Regions from separate parts of the Bacillus sp. FSL R7-0646 genome, predicted to be linked through region 1. Evidence: predicted binding sites of a transcription regulator. Region 1 holds the regulator's gene; each other region holds the start of a gene.

Region 1 (10,150 bases):
TACAAAAAGCTCGGCTTTGAGCCGGGAGGAATTCGCAAAAATTATTATACCGATAATGGGGAAGATGCATTATTAATGTGGGTGAGACTAAATGAATCATAAAAAAGATCTGTATGTATTAGGAATCGAAACAAGCTGTGATGAGACTGCCGCTGCGATTGTCAAAAACGGGACGGACATCATCTCAAATGTCGTAGCGTCGCAAATCGAGAGTCATAAACGGTTTGGGGGCGTCGTTCCCGAGATCGCATCAAGGCATCACGTGGAACAGATCACGATCGTGCTTGAGGAAGCCTTTGCACAAGCGGACATGACGTTTGATGACATTGATGCCATTGCAGTAACGGAAGGACCGGGGCTTGTAGGCGCTCTATTGATCGGCGTGAATGCTGCGAAAGCGCTCAGTTTTGCCCGGGGCATACCGCTCGTAGGCGTGCATCATATTGCCGGTCACATCTATGCCAACAGGCTTGTTCAGGACATTCAATTTCCGGCGATTGCCCTTGTCGTCTCAGGCGGCCACACCGAACTCGTATATATGAAAGAGCACGGCTCATTTGAAGTAATCGGAGAGACGCTCGACGATGCTGCAGGCGAAGCCTATGACAAAGTGGCGAGAACGATGGGGCTTCCTTATCCGGGTGGACCTCACATTGACAAACTTGCGCAAAAAGGCGAGGCAAATGTGCCGCTGCCGCGCGCATGGCTTGAAGAAGGGTCTTATCATTTCAGCTTCAGCGGATTGAAGTCTGCAGTCATCAACACGCTTCACAACGCTTCACAAAAAGGCGAAACGATAGCTCCGGAAGATTTGTCAGCCAGCTTTCAGGAAAGCGTCATAGATGTCCTCGTGACAAAAACGGAACGCGCTGCGGAAGCTTATGGCGTCAAACAGGTGCTGCTTGCCGGAGGAGTTGCTGCAAACAAAGGGCTGAGAGCCGCGCTCGAAAAAACGTTCAGCAGCCGTCCGGAGATCGAGCTTTTGATCCCGCCGCTCTCGCTGTGTACGGACAATGCCGCCATGATTGCCGCCGCAGGTACGGTTGCTTTTGAAAAAGGAATCAGAGGAAAATATGATATGAATGGTCAGCCTGGCTTAGATCTGACGTCTTATTGAAACCTCACGCTTTGTGAGGTTTTTTTACCCGGAAAAAGTTATTAACAAGTTATCAACACATATCCACAGTCTTGTGTATAATGTTAAAAACCTTAATTTACAGACCTTTTTTACCTGTTAGTAATGTGTATAAATATTATGTTATTTGTGGATATTGTGGGTAAATCGCTTTCTTTCTTTTAAATAAAGGATTTCAATTGTGGACAAAAAAACCGCTCCGGCTTGGAGCGGCTCATCCTTTATTCATTTGTAGATAGTGTTTCCCATTCTGATAACAGCTGTTCAAGCTCCTCATTCAGCTGTTCATTTTCAGAGTGGATTTCCTGAACCTTCTCGTGGTCTTGGAAGACGTCGGGATTGCATAGGAGCTCTTCATTCTTTTCAATTTGTTCTTCAATGGCCGTAATTCTTGTTTCGATGTCTTCAATCCTGCGCTGCCGCTGGCGTTCTTTTCTTTTCAGCTCTTTTTCTTCTTCATAGCTCTTTTTTGCGCCCGGTTTTTCGGAAGCGGCTTTCTGACGCTCTTCCGTCTGTTTTTCTAGTTCTTTCAGTTCAAGCTGCTGCGCTTTTTTTTCCGTGTAATAATCGTAGTCGCCTAAATATTCTTCGGCTTTGTCGCGAGAAAGCTCCAGTACTTTTGTCGCAATCCGGTTGATAAAATAGCGGTCATGGGACACAAATAATATCGTTCCCGGGTAATCGATTAAAGCGTTCTCCAAGACTTCCTTGCTGTCCAGGTCGAGATGGTTTGTCGGCTCATCAAGAATAAGGAAGTTCGCTTTTTGCAACATCAGCTTGGCGAGGGCAAGCCTGGCTTTTTCGCCACCGCTTAATGCATGTACAGGCTTTAATACATCTTCTCCCGAGAACAAGAAGTTGCCGAGGCAGGTCCTGATATCCTTTTCATTCATCTCCGGATAATCGTCCCAAAGCTCGTCAAGCACGCGTTTTGACGACGTCAATTCAGCCTGTTCCTGGTCGTAGTATCCGATTGAGACGTGAGAGCCCGTCGCGATTGTTCCCGACACCGGCTGCAGCTTTTGGATCAATGCTTTCAAAAGGGTCGACTTGCCGATTCCGTTCGGCCCGACTAGTGCAACGCTTTCCCCGCGGGTAATGCGAAAATCCAGTGAACGGAGAAGCGGGGGCTGGTCCTGATAGCTTACCGTCAGGTCTTCCACTCGCAGTACATCGTTTCCGCTTTGCCTTGTAATTTCAAAGCGGAATGACGCCGACTTTTCATCTCCAAGCGGTTTGTCCATGATCTCCATCCGTTCAAGCTGCTTTCGTCTGCTCTGCGCCCGTTTCGTCGTCGAAGCCCTTGCCAAGTTCCGATCGACGAAATCCTGCAGCTTGGCGATTTCGTCCTGCTGCTTTTCGTAAAGCTTTGTTTCCCTTTCCAGCTGCTCGGCTTTTAATTGGAGATAAGAGCTGTAGTTCCCGATATATTTTTTGCTTTGGGACCTGGTAATCTCGTAAACTTGGGTAACCACTTTGTCAAGAAAGTACCTGTCATGGGAAACGATTAAAATCGCTCCGCTGTAGCTTTGCAAATATTGTTCGAGCCATGTCAGGGTGTCGATATCCAAGTGGTTTGTCGGTTCGTCCAAAATGAGGAGGTCGGGTTTTGTCAAAAGCATTTTTCCGAGGGCAAGTCTTGTTTTTTGGCCTCCGCTTAAATCCTGAACGCGGACGGAGTCGTCAAATCCCGCAAAGCCGAGCCCGTGCATGACGGATCTGACCTCTGCCTCATATTGGTAGCCGCCTTTGTCCTTGAACTCCTGCTGAAGCCTGTCATATGTCTTCATTAATGATTCAAGCTTGTCCGGTCCGGCTTGCGCCATCTTTTCCTCGATCGCGCGCATTTCTTTTTCCATTTTTTTAAGAAAATCAAATACCGACAGCAATTCCTCTTTAAGCGTCAGCTTGGAATCGAGGCCGGAATGCTGGTCAAGGTAGCCCATCGTCAAATCTTTAGGTTTGATGATGTCCCCCTTTTCGTATGAGAGCTTTCCTGCGATAATCTTTAGAAGAGTCGATTTTCCGGCGCCGTTGCGTCCGACGACCGCAATCCGGTCCCGAGACCTGACTTCGAGTTTTATATTCGTTAAAATCGTATCGGCTCCAAACGATTTTGAAAGCTGATTTACTTGTAAAATCATCATGATCTTTCACCTCTTGTCTGCTATTTTAAGTGTAGCCTATCACCGCGCAGTCAGCAAACAATTAAGTGAAGTCTGGAAGATTTTAGCCAAAGAAAAAGACAGATTGAAAAAAATAGTGTATGATCATTATAAGGAGAGTTAAGAACATGAATGAGTTTACACATTTTAATGAACAAGGCAGAGCCAAGATGGTTGATATAAGCGAAAAGGAAGCTTCAGTGCGCACAGCTGCGGCTGTTTCAAGCGTGTCCATGAATCGAGAAGTACATGAAAAAATCAAAAACCGCGAAATCGGAAAAGGCGATGTTTTGGCGGTGGCGCAAGTGGCCGGAATCATGGCTGCAAAACAGACATCCGCCATCATCCCGATGTGTCATCCGATCGCTCTGAAAGGAGTCGACATCGCCTTTTGCTGGGAGAAGAAAGAGCAGAAGAGCATCCTGCATATACAATCTAACGTCAAGACCAAAGGGAGCACAGGTGTGGAAATGGAAGCGTTAACGTCGGCCTCCGTATGTGCGCTGACCGTTTATGACATGTGCAAAGCGGCGGATAAGGGAATGGTGATAGGACCGACCTTTCTTCTCGAAAAGACAGGCGGGAAAAACGGTGACTATAAAAGGGAAAAAGCTGATGTAGACATGGAGGATTAGTTTATGAACATGGATCATTCAAAAATTCCGCAAGCGACAGCGAAACGGCTGCCATTATATTATCGTTTTTTAAAAAACCTTCATGCATCCGGGAAACAGCGTGTATCTTCCGCTGAGCTGAGCGATGCCGTCAAAGTCGATTCCGCGACCATCCGAAGGGATTTCTCGTACTTCGGCGCGCTCGGGAAAAAAGGATACGGCTACAATGTCAATTATTTGCTGTCCTTTTTCAGAAAGACGCTTGATCAGGATGAAACGACGAACGTAACGCTTATTGGCGTGGGGAATTTGGGGACAGCCTTTCTCCATTACAATTTTATCAAAAACAATAATACAAAAATCGCCATGGCGTTTGACATCAATGAAGAAAAAATCGGAACCGAGGTCGGCGGCGTTCCCGTCTATGACCTGAATAAGCTTGAAGAGCATATGACGGATGATGATATCCCGGTCGCCATTTTGACGGTTCCAGCTCAAGCCGCACAGTCGATTACAGACAGGCTGGTGGCGCTTGGCATTAAAGGCATTCTTAATTTCACGCCGGCTCGCTTGAATGTGCCGGAACACATTCGCATTCATCATATAGATTTGGCAGTGGAACTTCAGTCGCTGGTGTATTTTCTGAAACATTATTCAATGCAGGAAAAGTAAAACGGAAAACGAAAAATAAATAAAGGAAAGGGGGCAGGCTTTATGCCAACAATCGGTCCTGGAAGCTTTATTTTAATTGTCGTGGTGGCGCTTTTGATATTCGGCCCGAAAAAACTTCCCGAGCTGGGAAGAGCGGCGGGAAACACGCTGCGGGAGTTTAAAAATGCGACAAAAGGTTTGGCTGACGACGATTCCGATAATAAAAAGAAAGAAGATCAGTAGGATAGGATGACATTTATGAAGGGAAAAGAAATGTCGCTGTTAGAACATATCACAGAACTGCGCAGACGGCTTGTGATCACTTTTTTCTTTTTTGTTTTGTTTGTTGCGGCAGGCTTTTTTTTGGCGAAGCCGCTCATAATCTACCTGCAGCAGACGGATGAAGCGAAGCTGCTGACTCTCAATGCGTTCAAGCTGACCGATCCTTTATTTGTGTACGTGCAGTTCGCGTTCATCATCGGCGCTGTCTTGACTTCGCCGCTTGTTCTATACCAGCTGTGGGCTTTCATCAGCCCGGGGCTGTATGAAAAAGAACGAAAAGTGACGCTCAGCTATATTCCAATATCGATCATTCTTTTTTTAGGCGGCATTGCCTTTTCTTACTTTATTTTATTTCCGTTTGTCGTGGACTTTATGACGAGAGTCTCAGATGATCTGAATGTCAACCAGGTCATCGGAATACACGAATATTTTCAGTTTCTGCTTCAGTTGACGCTTCCTTTTGGATTGTTGTTTCAGATGCCTGTGGTCATCATGTTTATCACAAGGCTCGGTCTCGTGACGCCGATGTTTTTGGCGAAAATCCGAAAATATGCATATTTTGTGTTGTTCGTCATTGCGGCGCTCATTACACCGCCTGAGTTATTGTCGCATTTAATGGTCTCCGTGCCATTGCTCATTCTTTATGAAATCAGTATCGTGATTTCAAGAATATCCTACAGGCAGGCGCAAAAAACAATGATTCAAGAGGAAAATCAATCGTTTTTGAACGACCATACAAAATAAGAGCCATTCTTTTTTCAGAATGGCTCTTTTCTTTCAAATAAAAGGCTATTGATCTTTTCGCTTCATCCTGCCGGCCAGGGCGAACATTTTAAAGGAGATGCTGATATTATAGGCTGCGAAAAGCATCAGCAGGATCGTATAAAAAGACCACATGCTTCCGGGCGAGGTTGCCGCGAGATACGTAAACAGCACACCCGTTAATAAATAAATCACTCCCCAGAATTTAGGGCTTCTCATCATAGAAATCCTCCAATAATCATTTGCATTTTCTCGACGTTTTTCAAATATTCTTCAATAGGCTCCCGGAATGTCTGCAGCAAGACGACGAGCGTATTCATGGCGACATGGGCGAAAATCGGGACGATAATCCGGTTGGTCCTGACATATAAAAAGGCGAATGTGAATCCCATTGCCGTATAAATGAGCAGATGGCTGAAATCCAAATGGACGACCGAGAAGAGCACCGAACTGAACAGAGCGGCAACGAAAAAATTCGTTTTCTCATAGATCGCACCGAAAATGATCTTTCTGAAAATGATTTCTTCAAGAATCGGACCGAATACAGAAGAGACAAACACCATCAGCGGCAATGCGGTGATGATTTTCATAATCCGCTGCGTATTTTCGGATTCCGGGTTGACCCCGAACAAGTTCATTTCGATCGAAGCGGCAATTGACTGCGCAAACAAAGCGAGAAAAACGCCGGCTACCGCCCATCCGATTGACGCTGCAACCGATGCTTTTGGACGATTGCGAAGCGTCGTCTTCGGCACCGTCCGCAAAATCAGCAGCACGATGACGAGACAGAGGGTAAACGCGATGACAGACCAGACGCCCGTCAATGTAAGCTGAGCTTCAGCCTTGGGCTGTCCTCTGCCCACTCCCAAAAAGTAGAGAAGAGGCAAGCCGACAACCGCCGACAATTGCATGAGAACGTATGCCAATATAATAAACCAGTATTGTTTTCTCAAGCTTTATGTACTCCTTTTCTAAAAATCTAAATCAGACTATGTTTATTGTAACACACTCTTTTTAAATTATAGGATGATAAGGATATGCGGAGAAATGTAAGCGCAAAAAAATTTGACCTTTTCACTTGAAATTGCCTGGGAGATTCTTTATTATAAGAATTGTGTTAGCACTCACCGAGTGCGAGTGCTAAAATTACATATGAAAATATTGAGGAGGTTGTTTCATTGTTAAAGCCATTAGGTGATCGCGTTGTCATTGAGCTCGTTGAGTCTGAAGAAAAAACTGCTAGCGGAATCGTACTTCCTGACTCCGCAAAAGAAAAACCACAAGAGGGTAAAGTGGTTGCAGCCGGTTCAGGCCGTGTGTTAGAGAGCGGAGAGCGCGTTGCATTAGAAGTTAAAACAGGCGACCGCATCATCTTCTCAAAATATGCAGGTACCGAAGTGAAATATGAAGGTACTGACTACTTAATCTTGCGTGAAAGCGACATTTTAGCTGTTATCGGCTAAGTCATAAATAAAAACGAGACAATTATATAGGAGGTTCGAATAACATGGCAAAAGATATTAAGTTTAGCGAAGAAGCCCGCCGTTCAATGCTGCGCGGTGTAGATGCATTGGCGGATGCTGTAAAGGTAACTTTGGGACCTAAAGGACGCAACGTCGTTCTTGAGAAAAAATTCGGTTCTCCATTAATCACAAACGACGGTGTAACCATCGCGAAAGAAATCGAGCTTGAAGACGCGTTCGAAAACATGGGCGCAAAGCTTGTTGCTGAAGTTGCGAGCAAAACAAACGATGTTGCCGGTGACGGTACAACAACAGCGACAGTTCTAGCTCAGGCGATGATTCGCGAAGGTCTTAAAAACGTAACTGCCGGCGCTAACCCTGTAGGCGTGCGCAAAGGTATCGAGCAGGCTGTGGCTGTAGCTGTTGAAAGCCTGAAAGAAATCTCTAAACCAATCGAAGGCAAAGAATCAATCGCACAAGTTGCTTCAATCTCCGCTGCAGACGAAGAAGTCGGAAGCCTGATCGCTGAAGCAATGGAGCGCGTCGGCAACGACGGTGTTATCACGATCGAAGAATCCAAAGGATTCACAACAGAGCTTGAAGTGGTTGAAGGTATGCAGTTCGACCGCGGATATGCGTCTCCTTACATGGTGACGGATTCCGATAAGATGGAAGCGGTTCTTGAGAATCCGTACATCTTAGTAACAGACAAAAAAATCACAAACATTCAAGAAATCCTGCCGGTGCTTGAGCAAGTCGTGCAACAAGGCAAACCGTTGCTTCTGATTGCTGAAGACGTTGAAGGTGAAGCTCTTGCAACATTGGTTGTCAACAAGCTTCGCGGAACATTCAACGCAGTGGCTGTTAAAGCGCCTGGATTCGGCGACCGCCGCAAAGCGATGCTCGAAGACATCTCTATCCTGACAGGCGCCGAAGTGATCACAGAAGATTTAGGTCTTGACCTTAAATCAACTCAAATCAATCAATTGGGACGCGCTTCTAAAGTTGTTGTTACAAAAGAAAACACAACAATTGTTGAAGGTGCGGGAGATACAGAGCAAATCGCGGCACGCGTCAACCAAATCCGCGCTCAAGTTGAAGAAACAACTTCTGAGTTCGATAAAGAAAAATTACAAGAACGCCTTGCTAAGCTTGCAGGCGGCGTAGCTGTCATCAAAGTCGGAGCTGCGACTGAAACAGAATTGAAAGAACGCAAGCTTCGCATCGAAGACGCCCTGAACTCTACTCGCGCTGCGGTAGAAGAAGGAATCGTATCCGGCGGTGGTACAGCTCTTGTCAATGTTTACAATAAAGTAGCTGCCCTTGAAGCTGAAGGCGACGAACTGACTGGTATCAACATCGTTCTTCGCGCTCTTGAAGAACCAATCCGTCAAATCGCGCACAACGCGGGTCTTGAAGGATCTGTCATCGTTGAGCGCCTGAAAAATGAAGAAATCGGCGTCGGCTACAACGCTGCAACAGGCGAATGGGTGAACATGATCGACAAAGGTATCGTTGACCCTACAAAAGTAACACGCTCAGCTCTGCAAAACGCAGCATCTGTAGCGGCTATGTTCCTGACAACTGAAGCAGTTGTTGCCGACAAACCGGAAGAAAACAAAGGCGGCGCAGGAATGCCTGACATGGGCGGCATGGGCGGAATGGGCGGCATGATGTAAGCCCAGCGTCCAAACGTTGATATATCAAGGAAAAGAGGCTCTTTTTAGAGCCTCTTTTTTTAAAAAATCACATAAAAATCACATTTTTTCGGTTTTAAAACTTGTGATACCTTGTAGGAAACATTTCATTTTATTAAATGTTTCTTTCTTCATCTTGTTTGTTATGTGAGTATAAATTTCAATTGTGGCTCTCATATCAGTATGGCCAACTCTCTTCATAATCTCCCCCAGAGTGTTTCATTATTTGACCTAACTCATGGCAGAAGTCTTTCCAGTGCTGCTCCTTGTTTTTAAGAGACTATCGAAAAAAACCACATTACTTAAACAAAACTTAAAGATCCCACACTTGTTAGGCATGTACCTAATTTGAATGTCTAATCTATCAGCAATAACTTTCATATCGACTTGGGAAGGTTCTGCTATGTTTATTTATATATATATGTATTGAACTTCTTCTTCTAATTTTGAAAGGTAGTACATTAAAATCCCCCTGTATAATGAAAACTGATGCTCTCTTTTTGGTGATTTGAAAACCCGATTAAACGGGTTTAAAAGTTTATTTTTTCAAAACTTGAAGCGTTATTGAAGTAACGAAAAGGAGCAGGCATAATGCCTGCTCCTCTATCTTGAAACTAACGAGATTCATTTGAGGATTTAAGGTAACTGATGAACAATGGTGAAATGACAATTACTGTTACAATTAATAATAGTCTGCTAGATATTAAATTTACAAATGTAGTGTTAATAATATATAGGGCTAAAACCATTAAATAAAAAGCCACGTAAACATAAGCATACACTTTTTTGCTGAATGGTTCTTTCATGTAAATGAAAAGAAATAACCCTGCCATTAAAACTAAGAAAGTCATATTTTCCCTCTTTCATTTTTATTGTGGAAAAACCCCAGTTGGAACAGCTGCATATCCGAGTCCAGTAAAACGTATTCTAACACCATGACCTTCATGTTCGTCTTGAATCATTTGACCAAAACCAACTAGTCCGCCTCCGATTACTCCGGAAATTACGCTTGCTAATTGTGTAGGAGGTACGGGTATAACCCTTGATATTAAAGCAAGACCAGAGGTTGCTCCACCGCCTGCTTTAAATGATTGATATAGTGTTCTTGTTTCATTACAGTCAAAATAAAGATTATATCCCCACCAGTAGAGATCATGACCAGATCGACCGCAGCCTTTTTTCGCTACTTTCATTTTATGATTGTTTCCATTCTCCAGTGTCAATACACTACCGTCTTTGTCTAAAATTTTCACACTAAAATCGGAGTTAATGACAGCTTCTTTTTGTTTCACTAAATCGTTCAAGTATTTAATCCAGTCTTGAACTTCGTTGGTGACAGAACGTGAAATATCTAGTTTAGTATAAGATGGATCTAAGGTAA
Region 2 (10,150 bases), 1.4 Mb from region 1:
CAAGACATATCGAGATTCAGATTTTAACAGACAAATACGAAAATGCCGTCTATCTTTGGGAGCGGGACTGTTCGATTCAGAGACGCCAGCAAAAAATCATCGAAGAAGCACCTGCTCCGTTATTCGATGAAACCATGCGCACAAAGCTCGGTGAAGCGGCCGTGAAAGCTGCGCTGTCGATCGGCTATGTCAACGCCGGGACAATCGAGTTTTTAGTAGACAAGGAGAATCATTTTTATTTTCTTGAGATGAATACCCGCCTGCAAGTCGAACACCCGGTGACAGAGGAAATTACAGGGCTTGACCTTGTCGAAGAACAGCTCAATATCGCAGCGGGAAAACCGCTTTCCCATAAGCAGAAAGACATTCGGCGGGACGGACATGCGATCGAAGTCAGAATCTGTGCCGAAGATCCGAAAACATTTTTCCCTTCGCCGGGGCGGATTACCGACCTTAAGCTGCCTGAGCAACCGAATGTCCGTCATGAATGCGCAGCAGCCCCGGGTATGACTATCACCCCGTATTACGACCCGATGATTGCCAAGATGATCGTCAAAGGAAGCAGCAGAGAAGAAGCCATCTGCACATTGGCCGAAGCGCTTTCACAATATCAAGTGAAAGGCATTAAAACGAACATTCCGCTCCTTGAAGACATTGTAAGTTCTGACGAATTCCGAAAAGGCGGGGTCCAAACCGATTTTATCAGTCGCTATCAGTCAAAATGAAATCAAGGAGGCGTACTATGAATACTGTTGTCACCAATATGGCAGGAAACGTGTGGAAAATATTAGTGAAAGCGGGGGACAAAATCGAAAAGGGGCAGGAAGTCGCCATTTTAGAATCGATGAAGATGGAGATTCCGATTGTCGCCGAAACGGCCGGAACAGTCAAAACCGTCAGAAAGAACGAAGGTGATTTTGCCGATGAAGGGGATGTCTTATTGGAGCTTCAATAAGGTCTGGAGGATGGCAAATGGACGTACCGAAGAACATTTTCATTAAAGAAGTCGGGCCGCGCGACGGTCTGCAAAATGAACAAACCGCACTTTCGACAGCTGATAAAATTACCTGGATCGACATGCTTTCTGCCACAGGGCTTTCGTATATCGAAATCACTTCATTCGTCCATCCTAAGTGGATTCCTGCACTGTCTGATGCCCTTGATGTCGCCAAAGGGATCAACCGGAAGCCGGGCGTCACCTACGCAGCCCTGATTCCGAACCGAAAAGGGCTGGAACGGGCTCTCGAAGGAGGGATCGATGAAGCTTCTGTTTTCATGTCGGCAAGCGAGACACACAACCGGAAAAATATTAACAAATCGATCGGGGAAACGCTTCCCGTCCTGAAGGAAGTCATCGGAGCGGCAAAACAAGCGGGCCTCACCGCCAGAGCATACCTGTCCACAGTATTTGGCTGTCCTTATGAACATCACGTGCCATTGGAACAAATTATACGGACATCTGAAACGCTGTTCGACATGGGGATCAACGAACTTTCCCTCGGAGATACGATCGGCGCAGCAAATCCCGTACAGGTTCAAAGGGTGCTTGAAGTCCTCTTAAAGCGCTTTCCAAAAGAGAATATCGCCCTTCATTTTCATGATACGAGAGGGATGGCGCTCGCCAACATGATCGCAGCGATGGACATGGGAATCACCGTATTTGACTCATCATGCGGCGGGCTGGGCGGCTGTCCTTACGCACCGGGAGCCACGGGGAATGCGGCAACTGATGATTTGATCTACATGTGCGCCCAGATGGGCATCGAAACCGGAGTTGATCTCAGCAAGCTGCTTTCAGCTGCTAAATGGATCGAAGACAAAACCGGAAGAGAGCTGCCAAGCCGAAATTTGCAGGCGGCTAAATCAAAGAACTGTTTTCATTGATGAAGAGGAGGAAGACCGAATGGAGCCCAATGTTCTTTATTCCATAAACGAGCAGTCGGTCGCCGTGTTGACGCTGAACAGGCCGCAGGCTGCAAATGCCCTCTCGCTTGGGCTTCTCGACGACTTTCAGCGCATCCTTCGAGATATTCGTTCAAACCCGGCCGTCCGCTGTGTCATCATAACGGGAAAAGGGGACAGGACGTTTTGTGCAGGCGCCGATTTAAAGGAAAGAGCCCGCATGAGCCAAACAGAAGCGAAGCAGGCTGTTTCCCTGATTCAACGCGTGGTCAGCGAAACGGAAAAACTGCCGCAGCCCGTCATCGCTTCATTAAACGGAAGCGCTTTAGGAGGGGGGCTGGAGCTTGCATTGGCGTGCGACATCAGGATCGCAGCCGAACATATTGAACTCGGCCTCCCCGAAACAACGCTCGCAATCATTCCAGGGGCAGGAGGGACACAGCGGCTGCCCCGCTTGATCGGCAGGGGAAAGGCGAAAGAAATGATCTTTACCGGCTGCCGCATCAGCGCCGAAGAAGCGCAAAAGATCAGCCTGGTTGAACATGTCGTTCCGCTTTCGAAGTTAAAGGAAGCGAGTGAAAGCATCGCGGCGAACATCGCGGCGAACGGACCGGTAGCCGTCAGACAAGCGAAGTTTGCCATCAATCAAGGCCTTGAGACAGCTATCGAAACAGGGCTTGCCATTGAACAAAAAGCCTATGAACTGACGATTCCGACGAAAGACAGGACAGAAGGGCTGAAAGCTTTTGCAGAAAAGCGGAAGCCGGATTATACGGGAGAATAAAACGAACGGAGGGACAGCCGATGCCGGCCGAAAAGGAATTGTATGAACGCATCCGCCGGATTCAGGAGGGCGGCGCGGAGAAATACCATGAAGCTAATAAGAAAAAAGGGAAATTATTTGTCAGAGACCGATTAAAGCTGCTGCTTGACGAAGGACTCGACCTAGAGGACGCGTTTTTTGCCAATTGCATGGCTGACGGGCTACCGGCAGATGGAGTCGTCACTGGAATCGGAAAAATCGGCGGGCGAACCGTTTGCGTCATGGCCAATGATTCAACTGTCAAAGCAGGATCATGGGGAGCGAGAACCGTTGAAAAAATCATCCGCATCCAGGAAACAGCCGAAAAACTGAATTGCCCGCTTCTTTATTTGGTCGATTCGGCAGGCGCAAGGATTACGGATCAAGTTGACATGTTTCCGGGGCGAAGAGGAGCGGGGCGGATTTTTTATCAGCAAGTCAAATTATCCGGGCGCATCCCGCAAATCTGTCTCTTGTTCGGGCCTTCAGCGGCAGGAGGCGCCTACATACCGGCTTTTTGCGACATCGTCATTATGGTCGAAGGTAACGCCTCGATGTATTTAGGCTCGCCGCGCATGGCGGAAATGGTGATCGGCGAAAAAGTATCGCTTGAAGAAATGGGCGGCGCGAGAATGCACTGTTCTGTTTCAGGCTGCGGAGACATTCTTGCCGACACGGAAGAAGATGCGATCAAGTCGGCGCGCCGGTATCTTTCCTACTTTCCGTCGAACTACACCGAAAAAGCGCCTGTCATTGAAGCAAAATCCGCCCGTCCGTTTGACCGGTCATTGGAGGACATCATTCCGAAAAACCAAAACGCTCCGTTTCAGATGATGGATTTAATCGATCGGATCATTGATGAAGCGTCTTTTTATGAGATCAAAAAATTGTTCGCGCCAGAGCTGATTACCGGTTTGGCAAGGATTCACGGGCAGCCTGTCGGCATCATTGCCAATCAGCCGCGGGTCAAAGGCGGTGTTTTGTTCCACGATTCGGCAGACAAGGCCGCAAAGTTTATCAATTTGTGTGATGCCTATCATATCCCGCTGCTGTTTCTGGCTGACATCCCCGGTTTTATGATCGGAACGAAAGTCGAGAGGGCGGGTATCATCAGACACGGTGCGAAAATGATTTCAGCGATGGCCGAAGCAACCGTACCGAAAATATCCGTCATCGTCAGGAAAGCTTATGGTGCAGGCTTGTATGCGATGGCCGGTCCGGCCTTTGAACCTGACTGCTGTCTGGCGCTGCCGACGGCGCAAATTGCCGTCATGGGCCCGGAAGCAGCGGTAAATGCCGTTTACGCTAAAAAAATCGCAGAATTGCCTGAAGAAGAACGGTCCGCATTCATCGCCGAAAAACGGAAAGAGTACCAAAAAGACATAGACATTTACCGGCTTGCTTCAGAAATGATTGTCGACGGGATCATTCCGGCCGACTCGCTGCGAACGGAACTCATCAAACGGCTGAATGCATATATGACCAAATACATGACATTTACGGAACGGAAGCATCCTGTTTATCCCGTCTAAAGGCCAATGAAACGAAAAGGAGGAAACGGCATGGGCGAAAAAGCGGTTTGGCAGCCTGATCCGGAATTTGTAAAAACAACCCGGCTGTTTCAATGGATGACAGCCCTCGGTTTTTCCGACTATGATGATTTTTTGAAAGCAAGTACAAACGATATCGCCTGGTTCTGGGAAGAGGCCGAAAAAGCGCTCGGGATCAGCTGGTACAAGCGGTACAGCCAAACATTGAATCTCGACAAAGGCATAAAATGGCCGCAATGGTTTACCGGCGGCCGCTTAAATGCCGTTTACAACGCCGTGGAAAAATGGGCCCGCCGGCCTGATACGGCCGGCAGGACGGCACTCATCTGGGAAAGTGAAGACGGAAAAACAGAACAGATCACCTATTCTTCTTTACACCAACAAGTCGCCCGTGCGGCGGCAGGCTTTAAAAAGCAAGGCATCTCAAAAGGGGATGTCATTGCGATTTACATGCCGATGATCCCCGAAACGGTCATCGCCATGCTGGCCGCCGCTAAAATCGGAGCGGTATTCTCACCGGTTTTTTCAGGCTACGGCGCCCATGCAGCAGCGGCGAGACTTACCGCTGCCGGAGCGAAAATCCTTGTCACAGCAGATGCCTTTTTGCGAAGGGGAAAGAAGGTCTGCATGAAGAAAGAAGCTGACAAAGCCGCGGACCGTTCCCCCACTGTTCAAAAAGTCGTCGTCTGCAAGCTTCACGGCGGCGATCAAGATTGGAATTATAAGAGAGATATCGACTGGAATGAATTGATGAAAAACGAGCCCATGCAAAACACCGAAGAAATGGACAGTTCAGATCCGCTCATGCTGCTATACACATCAGGGACGACAGGACAGTCGAAGGGAGCGGTTCATACCCATGCCGGTTTTCCGCTGAAAGCTGCATTTGATGCGGGATTCGGGATGGATGTCAAACAAGGGGACACATTTTTCTGGTTTACAGACATGGGCTGGATGATGGGGCCGTTTTTAATATTCGGGGGCCTCATAAACGGAGCGGCTGTTTTGCTGTTTGACGGAGCACCGGACTACCCGGCCCCGGATCGGCTGTGGGAGCTTGTCAGCAGACACCGGGTGACGCATCTCGGCGTCTCTCCGACGCTCATTCGCTCGCTGATGCAGCACGGCGAAGATTTTCTCTATCAATACAATCTGAACAGTCTGAAGGCAATCGGCTCAACGGGCGAACCATGGAATTATGAGCCGTGGATGTGGCTGTTCCGCCATGTTGGAAAAGAACGGATTCCTATATTTAATTATTCAGGAGGAACAGAGATCTCAGGCGGAATTTTAGGCAATGTGCTCCTGCGGCCGATCACGCCGATGACGTTTAATTCGCCTCTTCCCGGCATGGCGGCCAATGTCTTCAATGAAAAAGGAGAGGAAGTCGTCAATGAAGTCGGAGAGCTTGTCCTGACAAAGCCCTGGGTCGGCATGACGAACGGTTTTTGGAAGGAGCCGTCAAGATACGAAGAAGCATATTGGAGCCGCTGGACCGACGTCTGGGTGCACGGCGATTGGGCAAAACGGGATGAAAACGGCTACTGGACGATCAGCGGACGCTCTGATGATGTGATCAATGCTGCCGGGAAAAGGATCGGCCCCGCCGAAATAGAGTCCGTTCTGGTCGGCCATCCAGCGGTGGCGGAAGCAGGCGTCATCGGCGTTCCGGATAAGCTCAAAGGCCAGGCTGCCGTCTGCTTCGTCGTCCTCAGACAGTCGGAAAAGCCGTCGGAAGAATTAAAAGATGATTTGCTGAACCTTGCATCTGATGCGATCGGTAAAGCGGTCAAGCCCAAAGCGGTTTATTTTGTCAGCGGTTTGCCGAAGACGAGAAATGCAAAAGTGATGAGACGGCTGATCAGAGCTGCCTATATGAACGAGCCCGCAGGCGATTTGTCAACTTTGGAAAACCGCGAAACATATGATGAAATTGCCGGTCTTTCAGTGCGAAAAAATCTGTAGTATACTGGATAAGGCTTACAAACAAAGAAGAAGGACACGTCCTTCCTCTTTTTATTTTGATGAAGCTCGATCGACCAACACTCACATCCTGACGATAACCGAACCGCCGCCGGCCGTGCAGACGCGATTCTGCTGCTCTTCAATCGAACGCAGCAGCTGATTGTTGCTTTCCATGAGCTTGATGAGCAATTCCATTTGATCTTCGAGATTTTTCAGCCTTTGGTTCATCTGCTGCGAAGATTGACCGGTATGCATTTGCGGGGCTGAAGGCGGATAAGACGTTTCAGAATTCCATTTTGAATACATAGAATAGGCCTCCATCATCTAAACTGATATACCTTATCGTATGATCCTACAATCGCAATGTTCGCCTAAATCAAAACGAGAGGAAACAAAACATGTACTTGACGATAAAGGAAACCGCAGAATATTTAACGCTTTCAGAAGCATATGTTGAACAGCTTGTCAGAGAAAAGAAAATCCGCACCGTCTTTGACGGACAGCAGCATTTAATCAACAAAGAGCAATTCAATACGCACATGGAACAGATGGAAAAGTATAAAGAGTGGGCGGAATCCGTTCTGAACGAGCCCATCCCCGAAGATCCGGACGTCAAAGATGAAGATTAACCCGGGATAACAATAACTTTATTATGTAAACTGACAGATACGATTCTATGAAAGTTTCGCACGTTTTCCGTCTCTATTATCCCGTGTGAATGGGGCGTTTCGTAAAAAAAGACACAATATAGGAAATGAAAGGGATGAAAGAAGCCCTATATATAAAGTTTTCTATGATTTTATTTCATTTCCGAAACAATCACGTTCATTTTTTGTTCAAAAAGTGTTATCATTTAGTAGTAAAAAATACAGCGTGTTTTGAGATTGCGGGTTTTCGGGAGTTCCAGACCGAAAACAGCAAAACAAACACAAAAGGGGAGAGCCTTTTTGCGGACTTGTTTGTGCATAAATTCACAAACTATAAAAAGGGGCTTCCTTCAAAAAACAGCACATCGCTTATTGAAAAGGAGAATTGGTTATGCCGGAAACAATCGATCAAACAGCTGATCAAACAAACGAATCTGTAAGCCAAAGCCAACGCGATCTTATCGATCAACTGCTAAAACCTGAAGTACAGGAGTCTTTGACTGTTTTAGTCGACCAGCTTCCAAAGCTGACAGAACTGGTCAACATTTTGACAAAGTCTTACGACTTCGCACAATCCGTTGCAACTGATGAAGTATTAAAAAATGATACGGTCGGTGCCATTACAGAAATTCTTGAGCCTGTCAAAGATACGGCAAAAGAAATCGCGGCTACCGCCATTGAAGCAAAAGACCGCGCTGACGAAAGCAATGAAGTCATCGGACTTTTCGGTTTGCTGAAAATGCTTAAAGATCCGCAGGCCCAAAAGCTGTTCCGATTTGTTCAAAGCTACCTGCAAATCATGTCAGAACGCGAAAAACAAAAATAATCACTATACATTCAGAATAAGGACGGAGGATTCACGATGTCAAAACATATCGTCATTTTAGGCGCTGGTTACGGCGGATTACTGTCTGCTCTAACAGTTCGCAAACACTACACAAAAGAAGAAGCAAAAGTCACAGTGGTTAACCAATATCCGACACATCAAATCATCACGGAATTGCACCGCCTTGCTGCGGGCAACGTGTCAGAACAGGCAGTTGCGATGCCGCTTGCAAAGCTTTTCAAAGGAAAAGACATCGATCTTAAAATCGCCAAAGTCAACTCTTTCTCAGTTGACAAAAAAGAAGTCGCTCTTTCTGACGGCTCTACCCTGACATATGACGCACTTGTCGTCGGTCTTGGTTCTGTCACTGCTTACTTCGGCATTCCGGGACTTGAAGAAAACAGCATGGTGCTCAAATCTGCAAACGATGCAAACAAAATCTTCAAGCATGTTGAAGAGCGCGTGCGCGAATACGCGAAAACGAAAAACGAAGCTGATGCTACGATCTTAATCGGCGGCGGCGGACTAACAGGCGTCGAGCTTGTCGGTGAACTCGCCGATATCATGCCGAGCCTTGCGAGAAGCTACGGTGTCGATCCGACAGAAATCAAGCTGAAGCTTGTTGAAGCCGGTCCGAAAATCCTGCCGGTTCTTCCGGATGAGCTGATCGAACGTGCGACAAAGAGCCTTGAAAAACGCGGCGTTGAATTCTTGACAGGACTGCCTGTCACAAATGTAGAAGGAAACGTTGTTGATTTGAAAGACGGACAAAAAATTGTTACAAATACATTTGTCTGGACCGGCGGTGTTCAAGGCAATCCGCTGATCGGCGAATCAGGTCTTGAAGTCAACCGCGGACGCGCAACTGTAAACGACTTCCTTCAATCTACATCACATGAAGACGTGTTTGTTGCAGGGGACAGCGCCGTTGTCTTCGGTCCGGATGGCCGTCCGTACCCTCCGACAGCTCAAATCGCATGGCAAATGGGCGAGCTGATCGGCTACAACCTGTATGCATACTTAGAAAACAAATCAATGGCGACGTTCAGCCCTGTCAACTCAGGTACGCTTGCAAGCCTGGGCCGCAAAGACGCAGTTGCCGTTATCGGCGCGAACAGCACATCTCTTAAAGGCCTGCCTGCTTCATTGATGAAAGAAGCGAGCAACGTCCGCTACCTGAGCCACATAAAAGGTCTGTTCAGCCTGGCTTATTAATGGAAATGAAGCGCTACTTATAGTTTAAACTATAAGTGGTGCTTTTTTTTGCTTTAAATTTGACGGGCAAATGAAAATATTGTGGTAAATTTGAACCAAAATATACTGACAAGAACGGAATCGCAGCTCGCTTTTTACGGACTGGCGCCTTTTCTGCTCATCATCGTGACTGCAGCAGGCGTTCCTTTGTCAGCGGAATTGACGGAATTCAATATCACCCCATACCGTCATTTGATCATGAGCCTTGCCATGCTTTTCATCCCCCTGATTCTCGGTGTCATGTCGGGGTTTATCCTGCTTGATGAGCGCGACGAAAATATGATTCAGTATTTTGCCGTGACGCCCTTGTCGAAGCGCGGATATGTCATGATCCGGCTCATCCTGCCGATGGCGATGACATTATGCTACAGCATTTTGCTGTTTGCCTCCGGCGGTCTAATGGCGCCTGGCGCTGTGAACCTATTGTTCGTCCTGATCATGGTCACGCTTGAAGCCCCGATTTACACGCTGCTTTTAGCCGCCTATGTCGCAAACAAAGTGGAAGGACTCGCTTTAATGAAAGGATTCAGCCTGCTCACTCTCATGCCGGCCGCGGTTTATTTTATTCCTGTGCCGTGGCAGCTTTTCGGTGTTTTCACCTTATTGGACAGCGAAAACGTACTTGGCGGGAATATCCCACGAAGGGCTTTTTCTCGTTTTCGGGATCACCGGAATTGCGCTGCACATTATGATACTGCTGTTTTTATACCGGAGGTTTTTGGTGAAAACCGACCAATAGGAGTATATCCCGCCCCGTTTTGCAATAAAGTATTAAAACATAAGCGGGAGGCGGGATATCCGATGAAGAAACATATGAAGCTTTGTCTGTGTATGATGATGATCTTTGTATTGACTTTGGCCGGCAGCATGGACGGCTTGGGCGCTGAGGAAAAAGGCGGGCTCAAAGAGCAAATCGATCAGCTGTTAAAGACCGAACCTGATTTAAAAGGAGCGCTCGCAGGCATCAGCGTCAGGTCTGCGGAAAGCGGGAAAATGATATACGGACATATGGGCGATACACGGATGAGACCTGCGTCCAATCTGAAGCTTTTAACGGCAGCAGCTGCCTATTCCGTCCTGGGCGAGGACTATACCTTTCCCACAGAGGTAATGGCTGATGGGGCGCGAGCCGCGGGCACACTCAAAGGCAGCCTTTATATAAAAGGAAAAGGCGATCCGACGCTTTTGACAGCGGACTTTCAGC
Region 3 (10,150 bases), 280 kb from region 1:
ACGGGGATGATCGATCCAGGCCGTTTAATGGAGAGCAATATATGGCGCTACAAGCATCTGCCTGAGGGAGTACAGCGAGGCATTGCCCAAGCGGTTTCCAGGATGTGCAAAAGCCCGAAGATGCTGGCTTTGAACAATGAAAAGACAGCCGATGTACAGCTGTATTTGTTTACCCAAGCGGTACAGCTTCCGGCAGCGCTATTGAATATGATTCAGACATTTGACTATTCACAGACCGTGCCGAAGCTGATCTTGTATCACACGGAACAGACGGGGACACTCACCCGGTCGGACGCGGCCGCCTTGCTTTTGTTAAATGAAATCGGCATTGACATTATCATCTATAATCCGCCGGGCCATAAGTGTATTGACCACTATATCGACAGGCAGCACTTTGATACCCATTGGCTTGATGAAATGTCCTTCAACCAGGAGTTTAAAGAGCCGTCAATCGTCCGGAAGTTCATCAATAAAATCTTTTAAGGAGGGGGCCATTCTGATGGCAAATCCAAATGAAACAAGCATCGTCAATATTAGCAAAGAGGAAGAGATCACGGTTGAAAAAGCGGAGGACATCCGTGCGAAACTCCGCCAGGAGCCGGATGTGCAAGCTCTGGCCCGACAAATTGACGTGAAAAACCAAGTGGAGCTTTTAGAATTCGGTAAGGAGCCCGCTCTTGAAATATCCAAGTTCTCTGACCGCATTCTTTCCATGATGAGAACGAACAGTGTGACAGATTCAGGCGCGATGTTGACGCAGCTCGGAAAAATCATGGACCGCTTTGACAAGAATGACTTTGAAGAACAAAAAGGCTTGCTCTCTAAATTATTTAAGCGCGGCAACAGCATGATCGAGAAAATATTTAAAAAATATCAAACGCTCGGCGGTGAAATCGAAAAAATCAATGTCGAAATTTCAAAATATAAAGATGAAATGACAAAATCGACCGTGACGCTTGATGAAATGTATGAAAGCAACCTTAAATACTATGTGGAGCTGGAAAAATACGTCGTAGCCGGCCAGATGAAAATAGAAGAATTGCAGCGGCTCATCCCCGAATATGAAGCGAAAGCGGCCAGCGGAAACCAGATGGCGCAGATGGAGCTTGATACGCTTCGAAACGGCATTCAAGCGCTGGAAGAACGGGTGTATGATCTCGATATGGCGCGGATGGTCGCAATTCAAACGGCGCCGCAAATCCGCCTGCTCCAGCGCGGCAACACAAAGCTGATCGGAAAAATCAACTCGGCATTCATCATTACGATTCCGATTTTCAAAAACGGCATCATCCAGGCCGTTACCGCCAAGCGCCAAAAACTTGTCGCCGATTCAATGAGCGAACTCGACCGCCGCACCAACGAAATGCTGAAGCGCAACGCGGAAAATATTTCAAGCCAGTCCGTCGAAATCGCCAGAATGTCCGGAAGACCGAGCATCGATATTGAAACGATCGAACAATCTTGGAATACGATTGTCAAAGGCATGCAGGAGACGAAGCAGATTGAAGATGAGAACAAACGCCTGCGCGAAGAAGGGGCAAAACGCATATTGGAACTTCAGGACAATATGAAAAAAGCCGCTTTAAACGGTTAAAAAGGATAAAGAAGAAGCCGCCCCCAGATCAGCTGGCGGCGGCTTCAAATATACAAAAAATCACCGCCATGATAGGCGGTTTTTTATGTTATGCTAGAGAAAGAGAATCGCATGGTAAAAAATATATAAACATGAAAGAGGTGGAAGTATATGGCCGCTTTATGGCTGGCATTCGGCGGCGGTTTCCTGTCGTTTATTTCTCCTTGCTGCCTGCCTTTGTATCCATCATTTATTTCCTACATCACCGGGATTTCGGTCGGCGATTTGAAAAACCGGCATGCAAAGCATATCAAACAATCGGTGATGATTCACGCAGCGGCTTTTTTGGCCGGTTTTTCTGTGATTTTTTACATATTGGGTTTCTCTGCCAGCTCGGTTGGTCTGCTGTTTTTGCAATACCATAACTTAATCCGCATGCTGGGCGGGATATTTTTCGTCGTCATGGGACTGTTCTTACTCGGCGTTTTCCGGCCGGCTTTTATGATGAAGGAGCGGCGCTTTTCGATTAGAAAGGGAAAAATAGGCCTGCTGAATTCAATGCTGGTCGGAATGATTTTTGCGGCGGGCTGGACGCCGTGCATCGGGCCTATATTCGGAACGATCGCATACGCAAATTTTCAGAACCCTGATTTTGGGAGCGCATTCATGATGATCACCGCATATTCTTTAGGCTTTGCCATTCCTTTTTTGCTCATGGCGTTTTTTATCGGAAACATCAGGCCGCTTATGAAATATTCGAATATGCTCATGAAGATCGGAGGCGCGCTGATGATCGTCATCGGCATCCTGCTTTATACGGACAACATGATATGGATTAACATCTGGTATTCGAATTTGACGAATCTCTTTTGAAAAACTTCCGCATGCTGCATTATGTGAGTAAGATTGTGAAAAACAGCAAAATCGCGTTAAATAAACTATGGATGATCATCGCAGGTATAATCGATCGTGTTTTTTCGTATGTCCAGGCAAACACGAGCCCTGTTCCAAAGTTAACGGCCAGGGTGTTGTATGTGGGGATATGAGCGATCATAAAGAGGGCGCTGCTTGCAACAAGTGCCCATACAACCCCGAATTCAGCGCGGAACCAGCGGTAAAGAAAACCGCGGTAAAACAATTCTTCGTAGATGGGAGAAACGATGCAGGCAGAAGCGAAAGACATTGCAATGCTCAACCATGAAGGATCGGCAGTGATCGTTTTTGTTTTTGTATTTTCGTAGCCTGCGCCGAACCAAATCAGGATTTCCATAACGGCAAACGTCATCACGATTAAAAAAACCGTCCATCCCGCTATTTGAATCAAGTATGCAGGGGCGAACCGGGAGATTCCGATTTCCCGCCAAGACAGACGGTCCGGCTTTAAGGCGATATAGTACAAGCTTAGAATAAAAACGGCCGCCATTGCGATACTCATCAACATGGCTGAAAGCATGCCTTCGCCTAAAAGCAGATCCAAAGCATTCTTTAATAAATATTCAATGAAAATCGGCACGGCTGCAAATGCGATCAAAAACAAGCAGACCAGCTGCTTTTTGTTCCAAGGATTTTTCCATTCCATCACAAAACCCTCCTGTTTTTAAGATAAAATCATTTTAAATGGTGACGTAACGTAATCTTCAAGCAATATTTTAGGAGGGAGATATGGTGAAAGAGGAACTGACAACCGGGCGGGTGGCGAAGATGATGGGGATATCCGTAAGGACGCTCCGCTACTACGATCAAATCGGTTTATTAAAACCGGGCTCTACACTGCCGAATGGGCGAAGGCAATATTCGAAGGAAGATTTGTTAGAGCTCGAAAAAATTATGATCTTGAAATCTGCTCAATTTTCATTGGAGCATATCAAGACGTTAATGAATCAATTGGATACAATTAGTATCATCGAAATGCATAAAAGGCGCCTTAATTCGGAGATCGAACAGCTGACGAAGAGCCTGGAGCATACAAATACTTTGCTGAACATGTATCAAATCGAAGGAAGCTTGAGCTGGGAAGACCTTCTCAAGCTCGTCAGACAGCCCCGGCATAAACCATGGAAGGAATCATTCTCTGAAGAGGAGGCTGAGATTTTAGCAGAAAGGCTTCCGAAGGCGGAGAGTGACGATTTCATCACAAAGCAATGGCTCTCTATCATCAAGCGGATTAAGCTGTGTTTAAAACAAGAGGTGCCGCCTGAATCTGAATGGGGAAAGCAAATTGCGGAGGATATCATATGCCTGTCTGATCATTCGTTTAAGGGACATGAGGATTTAGCCGATCGATTCTGGGAGGTTCGCAAGTCTGAGGAGCCAAACGGGCTTTATCCGCTTGACAGCGGGATTATGGAATTTGCGGAGAGAGCGATTGAATCTGCATTTCATGATTCAGGAGGATCAGGGTGATGATGAGCATCCAATTGTCATGATCGGGCCGGATAACCAAAAGATCAAACAGGATATGCCGCATAGAAAACCGCCCGAAAAGAATCGAGCGGCTACCCCTTAAATTCGGATTGATTTCTCCTCGGCTTTCCACTGTTTTTTCCATCCGGCCTGAGCAAACAAAAGCAGACCGAGCGCTAAAAATGCAATAACGGTAAAGGTTAGGAACCCGCTTGAATACGTACCTGTAATTTGCTTCAGCGTTCCGAGGATATTCGGAAGGAAGAATCCGCCGATTCCCCCCGCAGCGCCGACGATCCCCGTCACCATCCCGATCTCTTGTTGAAATCGCTGCGGTACAAGCTGGAATATCGCGCCGTTCCCCATTCCGAGGCAGCCCATGCCGATAAATAATGCGGCTGTGACAACGCCTAGAGACGGGAGCATACTGACCGAGAACATGCACAGAGCCACTCCGATAAAGAGGAATTGAAGCAGACGCACGCCGCCGATTTTATCGGCAATCAATCCGCCGACAGGGCGGAGGCAGCTTCCGGATGCAACGACAAGCGTGACAAATTCGCCGGCTCTTACCGCCGGAACGGCATACTGGGATGCAAAAAAGTAGCTTAAAAAGTTGGACAGGCCGACAAAACCCCCGAATGTCACGCTGTAGAGAAGGCAAAAATACCAAGTGTCCCTTTCTTTGAAAACGGCAAAATAGTCTTTGAGCGGTTTAGGAGCCGGCTGATTCGGAGGTTCTTTAGCCATAAGGAAATAGCTGAATAACACGAGGGTTAAAGGAATAAGCGCCAGTCCCATGACGCCGTTCCAGCCCACTTGCTCCGCAAGGCGAGGGCCGAATAGCGTAGCAAGCAGTGTTCCGCTGTTTCCCGCCCCGGCGATCCCCATGGCAAGACCTTGCAAGTGCGGCGGATACCAGCGGCTCGCCATAGGAAGGGAAGCGGAAAAGCTTGCGCCTGCCACACCGAGTAAAATTCCGATGATATACAGCTCGGCGACCGATGAACCGAACTGCCATCCCCATAACAACGGAATCATCGTCACCAGCATTCCGCCAACAGCCGTCTTTTTCGGTCCGAAACGGTCGGTTAAAATGCCGAGCGCAATCCGGAAAAACGATCCGGCCAAAGTAGGTATGGCGACAATCAATCCGACCTGTGAAGGCGATAAATCAAAATCAGCCGTAACATAAACACCAAGCGCCCCCAGCAACACCCAAATCATAAAGCTGACATCGAAATATAAAAAAGATGACAACAAGGAAGGCGCGTGTCCGCTCTTCCTCAAATCCGCCAATTTCAATTGCAACACTCCCCATCCGATAGATTCTAGAATTTATCATGACAAAATCGAATAGGGTTGGCAGTATTTTTGTAAGCTTTACTAACAAACTAAAAGATTGAATATTTAAAATGTTAGTTTGGACAGCACTATAGCAGGCGATAATTGAATTATGCTGAAGAATAGTGGTGTTATGAGCGCTGAAAATGGGAAACCTTATATTGATATAGGCCCGATGCACTTGCAGATAAAACCGTCTTTTGCAACGCGTTTATCAATTTTTCTTTAGACATAAGGCATATTTTTACCAGAAAATGTACAAATTTAAGGAAGAAATACGTGGAGACACAAAATAGACATAAATAAAAATGTATATCACTTGAAAAAGTATGTGAAGTATTGCACAATATGAATGTGAAGAATTTCACAAACAGCTTAGTTTAAAACAAACGGCAAAGGAATGATGAGTCATGAGAAACCAAAAAGTCAATCGTACAGTTTTGATCGGTGCGGGTTTTGTTGGAAGCAGCTATGCATTTACGTTAATTAACCAAGGTATCACAGACGAACTTGTGATCATTGATTTAAATAAAGACAAAGCAATGGGCGATGTTATGGATCTCAACCACGGTAAAGCATTTGCTCCGCATCCTGTGAAAACATGGTACGGCACATATGATGACTGCAAAGAAGCTGATATTGTCTGCGTATGCGCCGGAGCGAACCAAAAGCCGGGTGAAACCCGCCTTGATCTAGTCGAAAAGAACTTGAAAATTTTTAAAGGAATCATCGGAGAAGTCATGGCCAGCGGTTTTGACGGCATCTTCCTCGTCGCTACAAACCCTGTCGACATCTTGACTTATGCGACTTGGAAATTCAGCGGCCTTCCGAAAGAACGCGTCATCGGAAGCGGCACAACGCTTGACACTGCCCGTTTCCGCTACTTGCTCAGCGAGTATTTCGGTGTCGCTGCCCACAATGCGCACGGCTATATCATTGGTGAACACGGAGATACGGAGCTGCCTGTCTGGAGCCATGCGAATATCGGCGGAGTTCCCGTCAGCGACTTGCTGAAAAGAAATGAGAAATACAAAGCGGAAGATCTAGATGAACTGTTTGACAATGTAAAAAACGCCGCTTACCACATTATTGAGAAAAAAGGCGCGACATACTACGGAGTTGCCATGAGCCTCGCACGTATTACGAAAGCGATTTATCGAAATGAAGAAGCAATTTTGACCGTGAGCGCTCATCTTGATGGTGAATTTGGAGAAAATGATGTTTATATCGGAGTTCCGGCGGTTGTCGGCCGATGCGGAGCGAGGGAAATTGTTGAGCTCGATCTGAACGAAAAGGAAAAACAACAATTCAAGCATAGCGCAGGTGTGTTAAAAGCAATTCTAAAACCGCATTTTGAACTGCAGGCGTAACTGAACACCATGAAGATACTAACATCATGAAGATTGCGAGATGATGAAAATGTGGCAGCAGATATACGATCCGTTTGGAAATCTGTTTATCAGCGCTTTTGCCGCCATACTGCCGATTCTTTTCTTTCTTCTTGCACTGACCGTGTTGAAGATGAAAGGAATCATTGCGTCATTTTTGACGCTGGCGGTCAGCTTTATTGTAGCGGTGTTCTTCTTTCACATGCCGGCTGCGAAAGCTGTCTCCGCCGTTTTACTTGGAATTGCTAACGGCCTTTGGCCGATCGGATATATTGTCCTGATGGCTGTATGGCTTTACAAAATTTCTGTCAAAACCGGAAAGTTTAAAGTGATCAGAGCGAGCATTGCCGGAATTTCGTCCGACCAGCGGCTTCAGCTATTGCTGATCGGGTTCAGTTTTAACGCCTTTTTGGAAGGTGCGGCAGGCTTCGGTGTGCCGATTGCGATCAGCGCCGTTCTTCTTGTCGAGCTTGGTTTTAAACCTTTGAAAGCGGCATCCCTATGTTTAATAGCGAATGCGGCATCCGGAGCCTTTGGAGCCATCGGAATTCCGGTTATCACAGGAGCGCAGATGGGAGGCTTAACACCGGTTGAGCTTTCCAGAACGCTCGCTTTGATGCTGCCGGTCATCGCTTTCTTTGTCCCGTTCCTGCTCGTTTTCATATTGGACGGGTTTAAAGGAATAAGGGAAACGCTGCCGGCTCTTCTCGTATTAAGCGGAAGCTATACGGCGGTGCAGACTTTAACAATGATTAGTTTGGGGCCGGAGCTTGCCGACATTTTGGCCGCTTTAATCAGCATGGGAGCGCTGGCGCTGTTTTTGAAAAAGTGGCAGCCGCGCCACATATACAGGGAAACCGGGAATGAACATGTGCCCGCTGAAAAATATCGTGCAGCAGACATTATGAACGCTTGGTCACCGTTTTATATTTTGACCGCCGTCATTGCGGTGTGGAGCCTGCCCGGTTTTAAGGGGCTTTTTCAGGAAGGCGGATTCCTGAAGCAAACGACAATTTTATTCAACATGCCTTTTCTTCACCGGGAAGTGCTGAAAACGCCGCCGATATCTCCGGAACAGGCACCGCTTGATGCTGTGATGAAGCTTGACTTCATTTCAGCGACGGGTACGGCGATCCTGATCGCGGTGATCATCACGATTGTGCTGAGCCGAAACATCAGTTTCCGCGGAGGACTTTCCAGTCTGAAAGAGACGGTCAAGGAACTGTGGCTTCCCGTTCTCACCATTTGCTTTGTGATGGGTTTTGCAAACTTGGCCAATTATGCCGGATTGAGTTCAACCATCGGACTGGCGCTCGCCAAAGCGGGGGATATCTTTCCGTTCGTCAGTCCCGTATTGGGCTGGATCGGTGTCTTTATCACAGGTTCAGTCGTCAGCAACAACGCATTATTCGGCCACCTGCAAGCAGTCACCGGAGCGCAAATCGGGACAAGTTCGGCTTTGCTGCTTGCCGCAAATACCGCGGGAGGCGTGATGGCCAAGCTGATCTCACCGCAGTCGATTGCGATTGCAACAGCCGCGGTTAAAGAGACAGGGCAGGAATCAAAGCTTTTCAGCCAAACCGTTAAATACAGCCTGGTTCTGCTTTTCATCATTTGCATTTGGACGTTTGCGCTATCAAAGCTTGGCATATAAAGAAGAGCCTTTTCCCATTGCGGGAAAAGGCTTTTTAAGCTGCTTGTTCTATCATGTCCTCTTTTTGAATACATTGTACAAGTTATCCGCGGAAGGGGGACGCGATATGTTGAACATCTTCCTGAGCTATGTGTTTTTGGGTTTGTCATTGGCCGCACCAGTCGGACCTGTGAATGCCGCGCAGATCGACAGAGGCATGAAAGGCGGATTCTTTCATGCCTGGCTGTTTGGCCTTGGCGCTGTAACGGCGGATGTCCTATATATGGCTTTAATCTACTTTGGAGTTGCGCAATTTTTGACAGCGCCATTCTTAAAAACGTTTTTATGGCTGTTTGGTTTTTTTGTTTTGACCTATACGGGGATCGAGAGCCTGGTCAAGGCGAAGGAAGTATCGCTGATGAGAGGTGCGGGAGAGAAAGGGTCATACCGCAAATCTTTTTTGTCGGGGCTGGTGATCTCCCTTTCAAACCCGCTGAGCATCATGTTCTGGCTCGGCATTTACGGAAGCATTTTCGCGAAAACGGTAGAGGCGTACGAATCATACCAGCTGCTGATCTGCAGTTCAGGCATTTTAATCGGACTTTTTCTGTGGGACTTGGCCATGTCTTTTCTAGCCGGGACATTCAGAACATTTTTAAGCCCGCGGATGATCCAGGGAACGACTTGGCTCGCGGGCATCAGTCTGATCGTATTTGGATGCTACTTCGGCTATCAGGGAATTCTCGAACTGCTGCAGGCGGGGCGCTGATCATGTCTGCCCGTTTTTCTCTTCCTGATCCGCCCACTTTTTTTTCATGAGCATCGTCACAGCAGCAATAACGGCAAGAAAGAGAAGGCTCACAAAAAAACCGGGTCTGCTGTTTTTTTCAAATAACGTACCCGAAACGGCGAACAAAATCAGGACGAGCGCTGTGACAATCTGGACATTCCCTTTCATTTTCGGTTTTGTGAGCTTTTTGCTGGAAAGCAGGATAAACATCCAGTTATAGAGCAGCATCAAGCTGGCGGCCGTCGTCATGTGTTCATAAAGCTGCTTCGGCAAAATGAGCGACAAGACGATGGAAGCAGCGAGAACGAGCACTGTCAGGCCGAGTGCCGGCCACGATACTTTCGCCTTTTCTTTTTTGGCAAAGCAGGCCGGTGCATCCCCGTTTTTCGCCATTGTTCCCATCAGTGTGGTGACGGCGAACAGGGAAGCGGTCAGCGTTGAAAAACCGGCAATAATAAAAATGCCGTTGAAAATATCCATGATCAAATCGAGATGAAAGTCTTTTAATGACGTAATAAACGGGCTGTTCTGTTCGGTGAATGTTCCGCGTGGTACAAGGAGCATGGCCAGCCCGATCGATACGACGTAGACCACAGCAAGGGTTATGAGCATCAGGCTGCCTGACTTTGATGAATCCTTCGGGTCTTTTAAGTGAATCGCCATCAGACCCATGACTTCGATTCCTCCATAAGCGTAAAATGTATAAATCAACCCCGTCCACAATCCCATAAAGCCGAAAGGAAACAATTCGTGAACCCGGTCGGGGAACTGCACTTCAGGCGTTTTTCCAGGCAGCAGCCCGCACAATGCCAAGACAGCGATGATGATAAACATTAAAATGGCCGCCGTTTTCAACACGGCCAATATGTTTTCCGTTTTTTCAAAGCTGCTGCGCCCTGTGAAAATGACGATCAATCCGAGAATCGCATAAATAGAGGCGAACACCCACAGCGGAATCTCGTTAAACCAATGGCGCGTAAACAGGGAAATCGCTGTCAACTGGCTCCCGATGATCAGCA

What was found. Region 1 encodes Rex, which represses fermentation and respiration genes when NADH is low (regulators of the CRP and FNR family bind a similar motif). Its sites were predicted from a motif close to TTGTGAAATATTTCACAA; they were not measured.
Region 2: MKY62_RS10540 (DUF1641 domain-containing protein) is a predicted target of Rex. The motif match lies at 7,179-7,196, and genes of this name have one in related genera.
Region 3: MKY62_RS01850 (L-lactate dehydrogenase) is a predicted target of Rex. The motif match lies at 5,673-5,690, and genes of this name have one in related genera.

The regions. Positions count from the first base shown of each region.
Region 1 covers NZ_CP150217.1:618,748-628,897, forward strand. Annotated here, with positions in the region: gene rimI (ribosomal protein S18-alanine N-acetyltransferase) at 1-102, shown strand, start outside; gene tsaD (tRNA (adenosine(37)-N6)-threonylcarbamoyltransferase complex transferase subunit TsaD) at 92-1,117, shown strand; gene MKY62_RS03110 (ABC-F family ATP-binding cassette domain-containing protein) at 1,357-3,282, opposite strand; gene moaC (cyclic pyranopterin monophosphate synthase MoaC) at 3,429-3,935, shown strand; gene MKY62_RS03120 (redox-sensing transcriptional repressor Rex) at 3,939-4,586, shown strand; gene MKY62_RS03125 (twin-arginine translocase TatA/TatE family subunit) at 4,629-4,808, shown strand; gene tatC (twin-arginine translocase subunit TatC) at 4,815-5,591, shown strand; gene MKY62_RS03135 (YdiK family protein) at 5,637-5,828, opposite strand; gene MKY62_RS03140 (CPBP family intramembrane glutamic endopeptidase) at 5,828-6,562, opposite strand; gene groES (co-chaperone GroES) at 6,788-7,072, shown strand; gene groL (chaperonin GroEL) at 7,117-8,751, shown strand; gene MKY62_RS03155 (hypothetical protein) at 9,639-10,150, opposite strand, start outside.
Region 2 covers NZ_CP150217.1:2,055,577-2,065,726, reverse strand. Annotated here, with positions in the region: gene MKY62_RS10580 (acetyl-CoA carboxylase biotin carboxylase subunit) at 1-725, shown strand, start outside; gene MKY62_RS10575 (acetyl-CoA carboxylase biotin carboxyl carrier protein subunit) at 743-955, shown strand; gene MKY62_RS10570 (hydroxymethylglutaryl-CoA lyase) at 973-1,884, shown strand; gene MKY62_RS10565 (enoyl-CoA hydratase) at 1,904-2,686, shown strand; gene MKY62_RS10560 (acyl-CoA carboxylase subunit beta) at 2,707-4,236, shown strand; gene MKY62_RS10555 (AMP-binding protein) at 4,267-6,219, shown strand; gene MKY62_RS10550 (hypothetical protein) at 6,301-6,525, opposite strand; gene MKY62_RS10545 (excisionase family DNA-binding protein) at 6,618-6,848, shown strand; gene MKY62_RS10540 (DUF1641 domain-containing protein) at 7,258-7,692, shown strand; gene MKY62_RS10535 (NAD(P)/FAD-dependent oxidoreductase) at 7,729-8,907, shown strand; gene dacB (D-alanyl-D-alanine carboxypeptidase/D-alanyl-D-alanine-endopeptidase) at 9,748-10,150, shown strand, end outside.
Region 3 covers NZ_CP150217.1:336,964-347,113, forward strand. Annotated here, with positions in the region: gene MKY62_RS01820 (YceG family protein) at 1-483, shown strand, start outside; gene MKY62_RS01825 (toxic anion resistance protein) at 500-1,594, shown strand; gene MKY62_RS01830 (cytochrome c biogenesis protein CcdA) at 1,745-2,446, shown strand; gene MKY62_RS01835 (type II CAAX endopeptidase family protein) at 2,466-3,152, opposite strand; gene MKY62_RS01840 (MerR family transcriptional regulator) at 3,236-3,976, shown strand; gene MKY62_RS01845 (nitrate/nitrite transporter) at 4,076-5,281, opposite strand; gene MKY62_RS01850 (L-lactate dehydrogenase) at 5,731-6,690, shown strand; gene MKY62_RS01855 (L-lactate permease) at 6,740-8,362, shown strand; gene MKY62_RS01860 (LysE family translocator) at 8,472-9,110, shown strand; gene MKY62_RS01865 (amino acid permease) at 9,111-10,150, opposite strand, start outside.